Regions from separate parts of the Bacillus sp. H1a genome, predicted to be linked through region 2. Evidence: a T-box and tRNA genes for the amino acid it is inferred to sense, from the RefSeq annotation. Region 2 holds a T-box; the other holds one or more tRNA genes.
The links. A T-box is a leader RNA that pairs with one kind of tRNA and senses whether it is charged. The one in region 2 lies ahead of metG (methionine--tRNA ligase), so its partner is inferred to be a tRNA-Met.

Region 1: it has a tRNA-Met gene. The T-box ahead of metG (methionine--tRNA ligase) is inferred to sense a tRNA for this amino acid. The anticodon was not compared.

Annotation. Positions count from the first base shown of each region.
Region 1 covers NZ_AYMH01000080.1:12,621-21,087, forward strand. The annotation lists gene ftsH (ATP-dependent zinc metalloprotease FtsH) at 1-217, opposite strand, end outside; gene hpt (hypoxanthine phosphoribosyltransferase) at 303-845, opposite strand; gene tilS (tRNA lysidine(34) synthetase TilS) at 842-2,272, opposite strand; gene spoIIE (stage II sporulation protein E) at 2,485-4,956, opposite strand; tRNA gene U860_RS0128555 (tRNA-Glu) at 5,216-5,287, opposite strand; tRNA gene U860_RS0128560 (tRNA-Met) at 5,301-5,374, opposite strand; gene U860_RS0128565 (S1 domain-containing RNA-binding protein) at 5,534-6,019, opposite strand; gene divIC (cell division protein DivIC) at 6,107-6,466, opposite strand; gene yabQ (spore cortex biosynthesis protein YabQ) at 6,463-7,116, opposite strand; gene yabP (sporulation protein YabP) at 7,113-7,421, opposite strand; gene U860_RS0128585 (RNA-binding S4 domain-containing protein) at 7,480-7,755, opposite strand; gene mazG (nucleoside triphosphate pyrophosphohydrolase) at 7,770-8,467, opposite strand, start outside.
Region 2 covers NZ_AYMH01000019.1:159,208-167,674, forward strand. The annotation lists gene U860_RS0109075 (pirin family protein) at 1-637, shown strand, start outside; gene U860_RS0109080 (M4 family metallopeptidase) at 845-2,494, shown strand; gene U860_RS0109085 (metal-sulfur cluster assembly factor) at 2,539-2,856, opposite strand; partial or broken gene U860_RS31330 (methyl-accepting chemotaxis protein) at 2,974-4,663, opposite strand; gene U860_RS0109100 (class I SAM-dependent methyltransferase) at 5,312-6,130, opposite strand; T-box leader at 6,245-6,515, shown strand; gene metG (methionine--tRNA ligase) at 6,566-8,200, shown strand; gene U860_RS0109110 (DMT family transporter) at 8,339-8,467, opposite strand, start outside.

The sequences.
Region 1 (8,467 bases), on a different contig from region 2:
CTTGGCTAGAAGTATTGAATTGTCCTTTTACTTCAAACACACCATTTTTCGGTTGAAGCTGCACATTACGCACTTCACCTTTTTCAAGTTTAGTAATGAATTTATCGTAGCTAACTGATGTCGTTTTTTGCGTCGAACCATTAAAATAGCTCACGATTCCAATTACTACTAAGAATATCAGTAAATAAAAGATGGTATTACGGAAGATACGATTCATTCCTAACCTCCTCTCACGGCATAAACACTATAGTAAATCGTAACATAGAAAAACTTTCCTATACAATTGTAACGCCTGTATTTAATTAATTTGAGTAAACACTTGGTTTTAATACTCCTACATAAGGAAGATTACGGTATTGCTCTTTATAATCTAATCCATATCCTACAACAAATTCATGAGGAACAGTAAATCCAACATAATCTGCTTTCAGATCAACCTTACGGCCTGTTGGCTTATCTAATAACGTAACAATTTTTACAGATTTCGCTTTACGATATTTAAATAGGTCCACTAAATAGCTTAGCGTAAGACCGCTATCAATAATATCTTCAACGATTAAAATATCGCGACCTTCTACAGAAGTATCAAGATCTTTTAAGATTTTTACTTCGCCTGTCGAAACTGTAGAGTGGCCATAGCTAGATACAGCCATAAAATCCATTTCAAGATATGTATCTGTTCTCTTTAATAAATCTGCCATAAATGGCATTGCGCCCTTTAGTACACCAATTGCAAGAGGTACTGTATTTTTGTAATCCTCTGCAATAATCGCACCTAGTTCGTGCACCTTTTCCTGTATTTGTTCTTCAGAAATTAATACTTTTTCGATATCTTGATTCATCATTTCATTATCCTCCCGGAAGACTCCTTGCTTTTGTAGTGAATAATCATATATTTATCCCTCTTTGCTATCTCTTTCGAAGTAGCAAATGCAGATCGTTTCAACAAGGGTACCCAAATAATATTTCCACTTGCGTCACAAACGATCGGCCATTCTTCTCTTTTTTCTTTTGGTACTTTCGCTTCGATAAAAATAGCTTTTATCTTTTTTGTACCATCCATACCTTGTATTGACATGCGATCTCCATTTTCCCTAGAACGGATACGAAGTGGATACGATATATCATTATACTTAGCAACAAATACTGTTTCATTCATGCTACTTGGTATATCTTCGCTCACCTCTGTTACAAGTTTATCCCCATTCGACAATGTAATTGTCCCAGGTACTGATAAATCTTGCGAAAAAGGAGAAACAATTTCTTGTTTAAATCCAAAGCTACATTCTTCGTATGTGCGAACAATTTTCAAACCACCCGGAAAATCAAGTGAACCTGAAGGTTGTGTCCGCTTAAAAAATTCGATCACCTTGTCAATATGTATAGAAGAAAGCGAAGATGGAATCTTATATTCATAAAGATAGTTTAATATTAGTTGAATCCCTCTCCTTTGTAAAGGCATAGACATGGATTCAAAGGCAGGAATTGATAAGCTAATTTGTTTATCGCTTTTTTTTGTAATTACTTTATTCATCTTCTCAAAAGCTAATTCCTGCAAATATGCCTCATCCTCTTGCATCTGCACGCTAAATTTTTGAAATTTCTCATGCATTTGTGGATTTTCCTCTTTCAAATAAGGAAGGACATATTTACGTAATCGATTCCTTGTATATACTTCCTTTTTATTACTCGGATCTATACGTGGGATTACTTTTAGCTTATTACAGTAATCAACAATTTCTTCCTTAGTTACTCCAAGTAACGGCCTAATTAAATATCCATTATGAAAAGGACGCTTCACTGCAATTCCTGCGTACCCTTTCGGAGTACTTCCTCGTACAAGGCGCATTAAAATCGTCTCTACTTGATCATCTCCATGATGGCCAAGAGCTACATATCTCGCATCATATTTCTTCATTATTCTTTCCAAAAATGCATATCTGCATTCTCTAGCAGCAACTTGTGCATTCATTCCATATTGCTGTTGATATTGCGACACATTAACCCTTATCGTTTCGCAAATAATTCCTAACTCTTTGCAAAGATTACGTACAAACTGTAGGTCCTCATGAGATTCATCACCTCTAAACATATGATCCACATGGGCTACTACAATTTCGAGCTGCTTTTCTGCTCTTTTTTCCAACAAATAATATAGAAGAGCCAAAGAGTCAGGGCCACCAGAAACCCCTACAACAATTGTTGAATGTTCCTTTAATACATCATGCCGCTTTACAAAGTCATCTACTTTTTCAACAAATGTATCTTTCAACTTCGCAATCACCTTTCATTAAACAAGAACAGCAACATTAGTTACCTTGTATATAATGGTACAACTTTTACAAACATTGTGCAAAAAAAAGATGTACAAAATTCACATTTTTATCTTACATCCCCTCTGTATATTCACAAAAGTAATAACATTACCTTTTTTAATCAAAAAGACCTAGGCATTTACCTAGGTCTTTTCAGTAATAATTTAATTTATTGCGCCTGCATTCCTACTATTGGAATCGTGGCCCACTTCGGCATATTTTTCTTTACCTTTGCCACCACAATAGTCATATCATCATTTATATAACCATCGCCAGACCTAATTACTTCTTCCATGATAATATCAGCAATTTCTTGTGGATCTTCTGTTTGTAGTTCTTTAATTTTACGTTTTATCCATAATTCGTGATTCTCCACATGTTGCGCTCCCTCAAAAATACCATCGCTCATCATGATAAGAATATCTCCCGTTTTTAATTGCTCACCAACCACATCAACTTCAACATCTTCAATGATTCCAATCGGCAAATTACTTGCTTCAATTTTCAAAATATTATTTCCGCGTTTAACAAAACTTGGCGTCGATCCAACCTTTAAAAACTTCGCACTCGCATCCCGTAAATCTACCATAGCTAAGTCAAGTGTTGTATACATCTCCTCTGTCGTTCTTAAAGAAAGAATTGAATTGATGGACTTAATCGCTATTTCCTCATCAATACCTGATTGAAGTATCTTTTGTAATAATTTTACCGTTTCCTTACTCTCCATATGAGCCCTTTGCCCATTTCCCATACCATCACTAATCGCAAGTGCATATTTACCAACACTTAAATCCATCATCGCATAGGAATCACCTGAAACAAATCCACCACCTTTTGCAGCTGTGGCCAATCCTGTATCAAGAGAATACGTCTTCGCTGAACCAAATGATATTAAACTGTGACCATTTGGATAAGAGGATTTCTCCTCATGCTTAACGACAATATTTTCTTTTAAAATATCTGAAAGCATCGGCGCAACCAACTTCTCACATTCTCCATGCTCATTAGATGCAGCTGGAATCAACATTTCAATATCAATGCTTCCTCTATCTAAACAATAAATATCAACATGCTCCACTTCGACGCCGAAATCGCGAAATGCTTGCAAAATCTGTTCTTCTTGCACTTGGTGGTTTTCTCGTTCTCGCTGTATCTCCTTAGCGAAATCTTCCATTACTTTTGATACACCTAGTAATTGCTCCGCTACAATTCTACGATTTTCTTTCATTTGTTTGCGTAATTTCTGTCCCTCATAGAAGTGATCTAATTCACCCGCTACTAAATCTGTCACTTTCTTCCCTCTCACACAATGCTTGTCCCATTCGCGAACTAACTTCCGATTATGTTGCAACGTTCCTTCTTCCGTTTCGCTCATTATTTGTTTCATATAATCGTACGTTTTATCGAAATTAACTACCCAGCATTGATCTTTTTTAAAGCATGTTTGGCATGTTTTCGCAGTAATTGTACTTAAAAATAAATCCGCTTCTGTTTCTTTATCTTCCTCTTCCACATATCCATATACAGAAAAGCTATTAGACAAAGCAGCAAATACATTAGCAAATTGATTGATTTTGTTCGCCGTAACATCGCGCATCCTTCTTAAATATTGTTGTTGATCTTGTGAATGCTCCTGTGTACCCGGCATAAATTTAGCAATACGATCCATAACAAGTTTCGGTGTTAATAAGAAGAAAACAATTGCCACACCAGATTCAATTAAAGTTGTTACAATACTTGTTTGCTTGTCTACATATAACGTAATTAAACTTGTACCAATTAATAAACCTAAACTAACTCCTATACGTTTCCCTTCTTTTAACAATCCACCAAGCAATCCTGAAAAGGCAAGAAGACTAAGTTGAGACAAGCTAGACACATTCGCTAAACTTAATATTAATCCAGTAACGACTCCCACTGTGGATCCTGTAGCCGCACCGGCAATAAAGGCAAATACTAATACTAAATATCTAGTGAAAATATGTTGAATAGAAGCATCATAAACAAACCAATCTGTTGTACCCGTTAAAACAGATGCTAGTAATATAATTAAACAAACAATTTCTTCTGTTTCTAACGCTTGTTGTTTCCCTTTCCTTTCCACTAAAAGCGGAACACTTTGTAAAAATATCATCGTTAATACGAAGCTAAGCCCTGCTTCGATCGTACTAACGAGCAAATCATACATGGTGACAGTTTGCTGTGCAAAATATACAACAACTAAATGTGCGGTTAATGCGGAGATAAATACTTGGAATGGCACAAGTCCAACAGTTTTACGTGTAAACCGACTAAAGAAGATATTATAAATAAAGAACGTAAAAATAGATGCAAAAGTAAAAAATAAATTATCTATCGAAACTGAAAGTGCCCCACCCATGAGAGCTAAGAACGCGAGCGGCATTTTATCTCGCTTCATAACATAGACAGCAGCAAAAAACGGCAATGCAAACGGTAAAATGTTTGTTAATATATATGCTCGTCCCAAAAGAAAACCAATTACAACAATAATGAATCCCCATCTAAAGAAAACTTGTTCAAACTTCATTCGCAACTTACTCGTCCACTTTATTGTCCCAAGCTGACTTTCATTCATCGCCAATGCACTTGTATTCATAGTATTCCTTCCTGCTTTAGGCATATTTTTAACACCACCTGCATAGTTTAATTACTATCATTATAAAAGATGATTATTGGGATTTTTGTCAAAACAACAGTTCTCACTTTTATAATCGTTCGACTTTTTATTCGAAATAACTCTACATATATACATGGTATTTAATTTATTTAAAGATAATTAAAAGAATGTTCAGAAAATATAGGGCGATTTTGTAGAAGTATTGTATGTCTGAATTTATTTAACAAAAAAAGACCATGCAAATTTGCATGATCTTTTTAGATGACCCGTACGGGATTCGAACCCGTGTTACCGCCGTGAAAGGGCGGTGTCTTAACCACTTGACCAACGGGCCGTTAAATTAAATATAGCGGCGGAGGGGATCGAACCCCCGACCTCACGGGTATGAACCGTACGCTCTAGCCAGCTGAGCTACACCGCCATGTCGTCTTATTTAACGGACAATTAGTATCTTACATCAGATATGCTTTAAAGTCAACACATCTCAAAAACTTTTTTAAAATATATTCTTCCATATAAAAAAGCACCCCGAGTAATCACTCTGGGTACCTCTCTATATGTTCAGAATTAAACGGACTTATTATCCGCGACGTGCGCCACGGCCACCACGTTTAGATTCTGTGTTACGCTTTAAAGAAGTTAAACGATCTTCACTATCTTTTAAAAAGCGTGCCATCTTTTGCTCAAATGTTTCTTTTGGAGCTCGGTCGTTACCGCCACCGCGGTTATCTCTGTTGAAAGAACGATTATTACGTTGTGGACGTCCAGAACGTTGTTGATCACCACCGCGTTGGTATTCACCACGTGGACGATCTCCTTCTGTCTTTTCACGTTCTTTCGCTTTTTTAATAGATAGACCAATTTTCCCATCTTTTTCAACATTAATAACTTTTACTTCTACTTGGTCGCCCACTTTTAAGTGATCGTTGATATCTTTCACATAATTATCAGCAACCTCACTAATATGAACAAGACCCGTTAAGCCTTCTGGCAGCTCCACAAAAGCCCCAAAATTTGTAATACCTGTTACTTTACCCTGTAACTTGCTGCCTACCTCGATTGACATAAAAAAAATGCTCCTCCTTAGTGGTTAAAAAGTCAAATTTTACTTTATTATATATAATCCTAAAATATAGTGTCAATAAGACATACTCTACTTAGAAACAGGAAAAATTATCTCCCCTTTTCCGGAGAAGAAATAATCCCTTCTAGCAATCTTTAAAACGTACTCTTCATCATTCAACTTTTGAACTTCATCTTTTAGATTCTTTTCTTTTTTCGTTAATGAATCCAGTTCTTTTTTCATGTCCTTAACTTTTGCTTCTTTTGCTTTAATGGAACTGTTTTGTTGATAAAACGTCACACTAATACTAGCAATAATTGTAAAAGCAAAGACAAGAAAAACCGCTAAACGGCGATAAAGTCGCTTCCCGTTCTCATCCGTTTGTATTATATGTTCTTTAACAGGATTTGGACTCTGTTTTTCGATTGTTCTTTGTCTCAGTTCCCTCATTTCCGAGGTCCCCCTAACTTCTTTTTTATACGCTCCAATAATTGGAAGATATGTCCCTTCAATTTTGCTACGTATTGCAGGAACCCTACATGCTTCATTATAAAAAGTTTAACACGATTAGGGAGAAGTTTCCATATGAGCGAAGCAATAAATCGAACAGGCCAGACAAAAACTTTCCATATAAAAAGTAATATCCAAATCACCATTTTCCATAACACATGTCCAATTGAAAGCAGTATACGAAATAAGAATAATATAAATGCAATAAATAGCTGCGCTATAATAATAACAGGTTTTATCATGAGTAGCTGTATAATTCGAACAAAAAATTGTGTTGTTTGTACAAAAATATAGATGAGAAAATTTAACATCTTCATGTATAATGCTTTCAATAAGCTTTGATATGCTGCAAAACCACATAATAACGCCAAAAATACATATATACGTAGTTCAGCTTCATTCACAAGCAGTAATACATAAAAAACGAATAATGCTTGGACAATCCAAAATAGTATATCGTGTATAAATACAAGCCAACGCTTACGCTCTTGGCGTTTTAAAAACCGTTGATATGTATCTAAAGATGCACCAATCCAAGCACCCATTCCAATCATTGAAAGCATTGTATACAACTGGACTGTTAGGCTCATTTAAACAACTTACTAAAGAAGCCTTTAGTTTTCTCCCCTTGGTTCTCATCAATATACAGCATCTCATGAACTTTCCCTTTAATCGATACAACACCCTTTTCTACATCTAAATTCTTCATTTGCAAATTTTGACCACGAATTGTTAAAAAGCCCATTACAGTCTCGAGTAAAAATTCTTCGCTATCAAAACTCTCCACTTGCTTTACACCAGTAATATCGATTACACGCCTGCCACGCATGATAATATCATGCTCTACAGAAACATTTTGTTGATTAGAAGACATAGGTGAGTAACCATTATTCACGAAAATCCCCCCATAGCTTTATACTAGCTAATAGTAATGTATGAAGGGGCAACCGACTTTAGAACAAGCCTTCTTCCGCTTTTACTTTTTCTTCGCGAACCATACTATACATGTTTGCCGCATCTTCTTTTTTAGTTGTTTCTTTCAATTCGTTTACTTTCACAGTTACTATTTTTTGACCGAAACGAATTGTTAATTCATCATCCACTTTTACATCTGAACTCGCTTTTGCCACTTGGCCATTGATCGATATTCTTCCTTGATCAGATACTTCTTTTGCTAATGTTCTTCTTTTAATTAAACGTGATACTTTCAAAAACTTATCTAGACGCATATCAAATCCCCCTATTAGCGCTCTGTTTGTTTTGCCTCTTCCCATAAAACATCTAACTGTTCTAATGATAAATCTTGCATTTCTTTATTCATTTCAGCTACTTTTGCTTCCATGTATAAAAAACGGTCCATAAATTTCTCATTAGTTGAACGTAACGCTTCTTCTGGATCTAAGTTATAATGACGAGCTATATTAACAAATGCAAATAGTAAGTCACCAAATTCACCTAGCATCTTTTCCTCATCCATATTTATAACTTCTTGCTGGAATTCTTGCCATTCTTCTAAGGCTTTCTCTATCATCGGCTGCACATCAACCCAATCAAACCCAACTTTTCCAGCCTTCTTCTGAATTTCATAAGCACGCATTAATTGCGGTAAACTTTTTGGAATTCCAGTTAAAACAGATTCTTTTACGAATCCTTTTTCTTGTTTTTTTATTTCTTCCCAATTCACAATCACTTCATCAGCATTATTTACATCTGTATTCCCAAACACATGTGGATGACGACGAACCATTTTCTCAGATAAAGTTCGAATAATATCATCTATTGAGAACCAACCTTCATCCTCTCCAATTTGGGCATGGAGCATAACTTGCAATAATATATCACCCAGCTCTTCTACTAAGTGATCATCATCCTCTTCATCAATTGCTTCTAACACTTCATACGCTTCTTCAATTAAGTATTTCTTTAAAGATTGATGCGTCT
Region 2 (8,467 bases):
TTTTCATTTTTCCTTTGCTAATTACTATAATCCAGATAACATGAGCTTTGGAGCATTGCGTGTGATTAACGATGATCTAGTAGTGGCACAAACTGGTTTTGATATGCATCCGCACCGCGATATGGAGATTATTTCGTACGTTGTAGACGGTGCTTTAACGCATGAAGATAGTATGGGAAATCGCGGGACAATTGAGCGTGGACATGTTCAATATATGAGTGCAGGTACTGGTGTATTTCATAGTGAGCATAATTTAGGAAATGAAACATTACGTCTATTACAAATTTGGATTTTGCCAGACCGCGCTGGTCATAAGCCAAACTATGGTGAGTTTAAATTTGATTGGAGTAAACGTGAAAATGAGTGGTTCCATATGGTATCTCCTTCTGATGGAGATGCACCGATTCGTATTCACCAAGATGCGAATTTATACTCTTTATCATTAGAAGCTGGTAAAGAAATTCATTTTCCTGTTACAGAAGGACGTCAATTGTACCTTGTACAAATTGAAGGTAGCAGTGTTGTAAACGGTGAAACACTTGTAATGCGTGATGCAGCGGAGGCTATAGAAGAGGATATTCACATTCAAGCGAGAGAGAAGTCTCATTATTTAGCAATTGAAATGAAGGTGCAATAAAGTGAAACTTTAATCAGTGGGGGTTTTTCAGCATATAAATAACGGGATGAAAAGTTAGAGGAAAGAGGACATCTAAAAAAGATGTCCTCTTTTTATGGGTTGAATTATCAGAAAAAACTTTCTCAATTTTTGGAAACAGGTATCGGGAGGACTATTCAGAATTCTATAAAGGTGTCAAAAACTTTTAGGGGAATGGGGAGTGTTAGATTGAAAAAGCAAGTAATTTCATCAGCATTAGCGTTAACTGTTATCGCAAGTGGGTTTGGGGCATTTGGAGCAACTACGACGAAAGCAGAAGAGCAAAAAATCCAGTATCACCAAGAGTTTAAAACACCAGCTTACATAGGTGAAGAATGGAAAGCACCAGAAGGGCTAGATAAAAAAGAGACAGTATTTCAATATTTAGAGAGCAAAAAGGATATGTTTAAATTAGCAGGAAATATTGAAAAACATTTCAATGTCGTTGGTGAAGAAAAAGACGATGAATCAGGTACGACACATGTGAAGTTAGTTGAAAAGCATAATAATGTTCCTGTGTATGGATCAGATCAAACTGTTACTCTTGATAAAGAGAATAATGTAAAAGCATTTTTCGGACAAGTTATTCCGAATTTAGAAGATAAAAATATTCCAGCGGCAGCAAGTATTACTGATGAGCAAGCAGAAACGATTGCAAAGGCTGATATTGAGAAAGAAATTGGTAAAGTAAATAATTATGATGGTATGAAAAAAGATTTATTTGTGTATGAAAAAGATGGAAAGTACTATCTTGCATACCTTGTTAAAGCGTCAGTTTCAAAACCAGCTCCAGGATATTGGCATTATTTTGTTGATGCGACAAATGGAAATATTATTGAGAAATATAATGCTGTAGATCAAATTACTGGATTTGGTTATGGCGTATTAGGCGGTAAACAATCATTTGAAATCGCTCAAGATACGAAAACAGGAGTGTTCAACTTATTTGATGGTAAACGAGGACAAGGTATCCATACATTTGATGCAGAGAATATGGACGAAAACTGGTTTAATTTATTCTCACAATGGCTTGGATATACAGGAGAAGAAGTTGAAAGTAAATCTAAGTTCTTCGAAGATAAAGCGGCAGTTGATGCGCATGTGAACGCAGGAAAAGTATACGATTACTATAAAAAGACATTTAATCGTAATTCCTTCGATGATAAAGGTGCAAAACTTATTTCTACTGTTCACGTAGGTACAGCATGGAATAATGCGGCTTGGAACGGTGTGCAAATGATGTATGGTGATGGTGATGGAAAGACATTTATTCCATTATCAGCTGGCCTAGACGTTATTGGCCATGAGTTAACGCATGCTGTAACTGAACATACAGCAAATCTTGTTTACAAAAATGAGTCAGGTGCGTTAAATGAATCGTTATCTGATATTATGGGTGTCATGGTTGAGAAGAAGAGCTGGGATTTAGGTGCGGATATTTATACACCTGGAAAACCTGGTGATGCGCTTCGTTCTCTGAAAGATCCAGCATCTATTCCAAATCCATTAAAACCAGGTGAAGGTTACCCAGATCATTACAATAAACGCTATACTGGAACAGCTGATAATGGCGGCGTTCACATTAACAGTAGTATTAACAATAAAGCTGCATACTTAGTATCTGACGGCGGAGAGCATTACGGTGTGAAAGTAACTGGAGTGGGCCGTGAAGCGACAGAGAAAATTTATTACCGTGCTCTTACTAAATATTTAACTGCAAACTCTGACTTTAAAATGATGCGTCAAGCTGCACTTCAATCAGCAGAAGATTTATATGGTAAAAACTCTAAAGCTGTACAAGCTGTAACGAAAGCTTATGACGCTGTAGGAGTAAAATAATAAGAGAAAAAAGACCTGACTGGATTGTCAGGTCTTTTCTTTATTTAATCACGGATACCTAATGCGATTTTTGCCATGCGTGACATACGTTCTTTCGTCCACGGTGGATTCCATACAACGTTTATTTCTATTTCATTTACTTCAGGTACGTTCGTTGATAATACCTTTTTAACGTCTGATACGATTTGGCCAGCCATTGGACAACCGATAGAAGTCATCGTCATTGTAATGACAACATTATTATTTTCATCGGCTGTAACGTCATAAACTAATCCAAGATTGATAATATCAACACCTAGCTCTGGATCAATAACAGCCTCTAAATTTGCATACAATTTCTTTTCAAATGCTTCTTGTGACATGAGTAGCACCTCCTACACATTAATGATATCGATTCTCATTATAACGGAAATACGTGCAATGTGCAGGGAATGAGCTCAAAAAAAATTCCTCCTTGGAAGAGGGATTTTTTTGAAAAGCTATTCAGTTTTAAATTGAGATACAAGTTGATCTAATTCTTCAACCGTTTGTTTCATTTGTTTTGCAGTTAGAGACATTTCATTCATAACAACGACTTTCTGTTCAGCCGATTGCGCTGTTGCGGCCGTTTCACTTGATACTTCATTAGAAATTGAAGCAATGTTATTGAGTGAAGCATTCATTTCTTCAGCACTTGCAGCCATCTCTTCAGCAGTTGCTGATATGTCTTGAATTTGAGTGGACACTTTATTCACTTGACCAACGATTGTTGTGAAAGAAGAGCCGGCCTCACGAATGACGTTAATACCTTCAAATGCTTCGGAACGACCTTGAGACATCATAGAGCTAGCAGTTTCTGTATCATTTTGAATTTGATGTAGCAATTGGTTAATATCTGTCGCAGCTGTTTTTGATTGTTCAGCAAGTTTACGAACTTCATCTGCTACGACAGCAAATCCCTTCCCTTGTTCGCCGGCACGAGCCGCTTCAATAGAAGCATTTAAAGCAAGTAGATTTGTTTGCTCAGCGATATTAGAAATAGATTGTACAGCTGTATCAATATATTTCGTATGAGTGATTAGACGTTCGACTACTTCGGATGTAGCATTTACGGCTTCGTGTATCGTTGTCATTTGTGAAATGGATTTTTGGATTACAGTACTTCCTTCGTTAGCATGTTCAGATGTGACTACAGCTAGTTCGGCTACAGACGAAGCGGATTCTGCAATACGTTGAACACTTATTGACATATCATCCATTGCAGTCGAGCTTTCTTCCATACTAGAAGTTTACGATTGAATGCTTGCATTTAAATTAGACATCGAGTTTTGAACTTTTATTGTCGCATCAAGCGATGTATTGGTCTTTTCTAGCATATTTTCAGAAGCGTTTTGTACTTCCACAGAAGTTTTTTGAACACGATTAATGATATGTTGCAGATTTTCTAACATTTTATTAAATGATGTTGCAATTGCACCGATTTCATCATTGCTATTTACTTGTAGGCGAGCTGTTAGGTCACCCTCTTGAGAGGATAATTCTTTTAGTTTAGTATCAATTTGCTGAATTGGTTTTACAAGCTTACCAGAGAACCACCATGCAAGAATAATTGCAACGACAATACATATAACAAGTGATAAGAATATAACGTATTCAATGAGTAGTGCTGATTGATCAATTTTTTCAATGGATTGTTCACGTAACTTAGCTTGTTCGTTGCTATAGTTTTTAAAATTACCAATAACTTTATAAACAGTGCCATTTTCTGAAGAAGCAACTTGTAATGCTTCGTCCCACTTTTTTTTTTGCAAGAGAGAAAACTTTTTCTTCAATAAATTTTCTCCAAGTAGAGCCTAATTCCATTGTACCTTTCACGGATTGGGATACGTTAGGGTTAGAAAGAAGTTGTGCTTTCTTATCTTCAAGAAGCTTACTCATTTCATGAAACTTGTCTAATTCGACCTGATCGTGTTGCAGTAAATAACCTCTTAAAGCAGAAAGTTGAACTTGATAAGCGTCTCCACGCTCTTTTAATTCTGTTGCAAGGGGGGGAATTTCTTTTTGCAGTGCTTCAGCCTTACGAGTTTGATCAATAGCAAAGAATAGAATAAAAGCTAGGGCGATGCCAAATAAAGCGCAAACCGTTCCCATCATGAACATTAATTTTTTTCGAATGCTAATAAAATTCATATGATAAAAAAGTATCCTTTTAAAATATTAATATTAGGATTAATTTATATTAAAAGTTAAAAGAAAGCTTCACTCCTAAAGGAACAAAGCTTTCTTCTTTCCTTTAGGCATTATAGCAGACAGAAGGGGAGAGAGAAAGATATATTTAAAAGTAAAAAAAGAGGGGCTAAAATGAGAAATCCTTCTTTTTTACTTTTATGCATTTGTTTTGAAATGAGAAACGAGACCTTCAAGTTCTTGTACTGCAGTTTTCATTTCTGATGACTTTGTAGCAATGTCTTTCATTACACTTACTTGGTCACCAGCTGAATGAAGTTATTAATCTGTTCAATGAAAATTATAGTAGGTAATGGAAAGAGGCAGATGAGTATGAGTAAATGTTCTTAAAATGTATACATTTATATATCAAAAATTCTTAAATAAAAATAAGAAATACTATTGTAATTCGAAATAATATCATGTATACTTCTAATTAGTTGATAACGATTATCACTATCAACTGAAACATTACTCTTCGTTATGTTGGTCATACCCCTTTTTGACGACGTAAGTCAGAGACGAATGTTGAAATATCTTGTGTCCTATTCTACAGAATTATGGTAATCTCCAACCTCAACTTATATGCGTAAGCATGCAAAAAAAAGGATCCTATCCGTGAAGGGATCCTTTTTTGCATGTTGTCGCAATTAATGTATATAGACCTGGTATACGTTCTTCAATTCCTTCGGGTGCAGTAGGAGGGAAGACCCATCTTTGATGAGGTCCATGTTCTTCAATTAGCTTTTCGACTTTGAAATTTGTTTCTGCCATTGCCGTAATAATTTCTCCAAGTGTCCAGCGCCTAATTTTTGTTCTCGGTAAAGCTTCTTTCTGTGATTCAGTAAGGAGAGTACTATAAGCCACGTCATCTTCAATAAGTTCCTCACCAAAATAATTTCCATTTGCTCGAAATGCTGGATGATCTACTCCTAATAATTTTGTATAAACAGGATGATAGTCGCGCAGTATAAATGTCCCATCTTGTTTTAGTAAGTTAGAGATTATATGAAAGAGTGGCTTTAAGTCTAAAAAGTAATGGAGTACGCCAAGTTCCAGTAATACGATATCAAATGATTGGGATAGATTTAAATCTAGTACGTCGGAAACGATATACTTAATAGAGACTCCAGCAGCTTTTGCTAATTCAGTTGCATATTTTTCATTGCTTGCTGAAATATCTACAACTGTTACATCCGCCCCTAAAAGGGCAAGAGCAACTGCTTTATTTCCTTTTGATCCGAGTAAATTAATAATACGCTTCCCCTTTGGAGAGTGTATGTAAGGTAAATAATAAGCTACTTCATGAACAGGATCTTGCATGAGCTTTTTTGCATATTCTGCCGGTGCACCGTGGCGATTTGTCCAGGCTTCATAGGCAGCTGCATTCCAGCTTTTTTCATTTATAATACTAAGTTGTTTTTGATTCAAGTCCATCACTCCTTTTGTAAACGTATACTTATTCGGTGGGAGAATGAGATTTCCTGTTCTTTTCGAATTAAAGTTTGATTTTTCTGCACTTTAGTCGTAAAATACGTGTTATACATAAAAGCGTTGAAAAGGAAAAGTAGAATGAAACCATTCTTTCCAGAGAGCTTCGGTAGCTGAGAAGAAGCAAGAATATTCATTTGAACAATGGCCTTTGAGCTTCGTCCTGAACTTATCAAATGATAATAGTAGGCGGCGACGAGAGTTGGTACTCGTTATCAAAACCACAGTATAAGAGCATATAGCTCCGTACTTGTTAAGGTTAGTTATGTGAATGACTGACGAAATAAGGTGGTACCGCGACTGTTTATACAGCCCCGCCCTTATCTTTTTTAAGATAGGGGCGGGGCCTTTTATATTTTTAAGGAGGAATGTAAGATGAGTATTTTTATTGGAGGCGCTTGGCCGTATGCAAATGGTTCGTTACATCTTGGGCATATTGCAGCTTTATTACCAGGAGATATTTTAGCTCGTTATTACCGGGCTAAAGGTGAGAGTGTGTTGTATGTTTCAGGAAGTGATTGTAATGGAACACCGATTGCAATTAGAGCAAAACAAGAAGGGGTTACAGTAAAGAAAATAGCTGATCAATATCATGAAGAATTTGAGCGATGTTTTCATAATCTTGGTTTTACGTATGATTGCTATACACGTACAGATAGTGAACACCATCATGAAACTGTTCAAAAAGTTTTTTTGCGACTATTAGAAGAAGGTCATATTTATAAAAAAATAGTCGAACAAGCTTATTGTGAAACGTGTACGCAATTTCTACCTGATCGTTATGTGGAAGGTATTTGTCCGTATTGTCATGAAGGGGCGAGGGGGGATCAATGCGATGCTTGTTCCGCTATTTTAGATCCACTCGATTTGTTAGAAAAGAAATGTAAGTTATGCGGTAGTACGCCATCAGTACAGGAAACCGAGCATTTCTATTTTGCATTGCATAAGTTCCAGCAGCAAATTAAAGCGGCTGTAGAAATTGCAAAGCAGAAAGGAACATGGCGCGACAATGCGATTCAATTAACAGAGAGATATTTAAAGGAAGGATTACAAGACAGGGCAGTATCACGTGATTTACCAATCGGGGTACCAATTCCAGTGGAAGGATATGAGGATAAGAAAATTTACGTATGGATTGAAGCGGTGACAGGATATTATTCAGCGAGTAAACATTGGGCTGAAGAAACAGGGAAAGATGATCAAGAGTTTTGGGATAGAGATGCGAAAACATATTATGTGCACGGAAAGGATAATATTCCGTTTCATTCAATCATTTGGCCGGCGGTATTACTTGGAATAGGAGAAGAAGCGATCCCTCGTCATATCGTCTCGAATGAGTATTTAACAGTAGAAAAAAGGAAGTTATCTACAAGTAAAAACTGGGCAGTATGGGTACCTGATATATTGGAACGCTATAATCCAGATTCTATTCGTTACTTTTTAACAGTAAATGCACCAGAAAATCGTGATACTGATTTTTCATGGCGTGAATTCATTTACAGTCATAATAGTGAATTATTAGGGGCATATGGGAACTTTGTGAATCGGACGTTAAAATTCATTGAAAAGTATTATGATGGCATTGTACCAAAGGGGAATATTAATATAGAGCTGAAAGATAAGGCTGAAGGATTATATAAAAGTGTAGGAGAGGCGATTGAACAAACTAAATTTAAGGTGGCGCTAGAAACAATATTTGATGCAGTACGCTTTGCAAATAAATACTTTGATGAAAAGCAGCCTTGGAAACAAAGAGAAGACGACCCAGTTTCATGTGAGGAAACAATTTATAATTGTGTTTACCTTATCGCTAATTTTGCAAATCTCCTTGAACCATTTTTACCGTTTTCCAGTGAAAGAGTTAGAAACACATTGTCGATTGTTAAACAAAGTTGGGAACCACAAAATACGTTGCCAAACCGAATTGATAATGTACAGCCATTATTTGAGCGAATCGATGTAAAACAAATTGAGCATGAGGTAGAGAAGTTATATGGAGCGGTAAAGTGAAATATAAGGAAAAGACCTTTCAAGTAAATGAAAGGTCTTTTGTTATGCTGTATGACTTCTCTCAAAAAGATTTACTTAGCTCTAATTATATACCATATGCTAATTTTATTTATACTTTCATACAAGTGTCATGTTCTCTCATGCGCTATGCATTGTATTATGTTTTCTCTCTTTCCTATAATCAAGCAGTTGCGGTGTGAAAATACCAAGCAATATGAAAATAATACCAAGCCACTGCATAGGTGATACGACTTCATGAACGAGTGT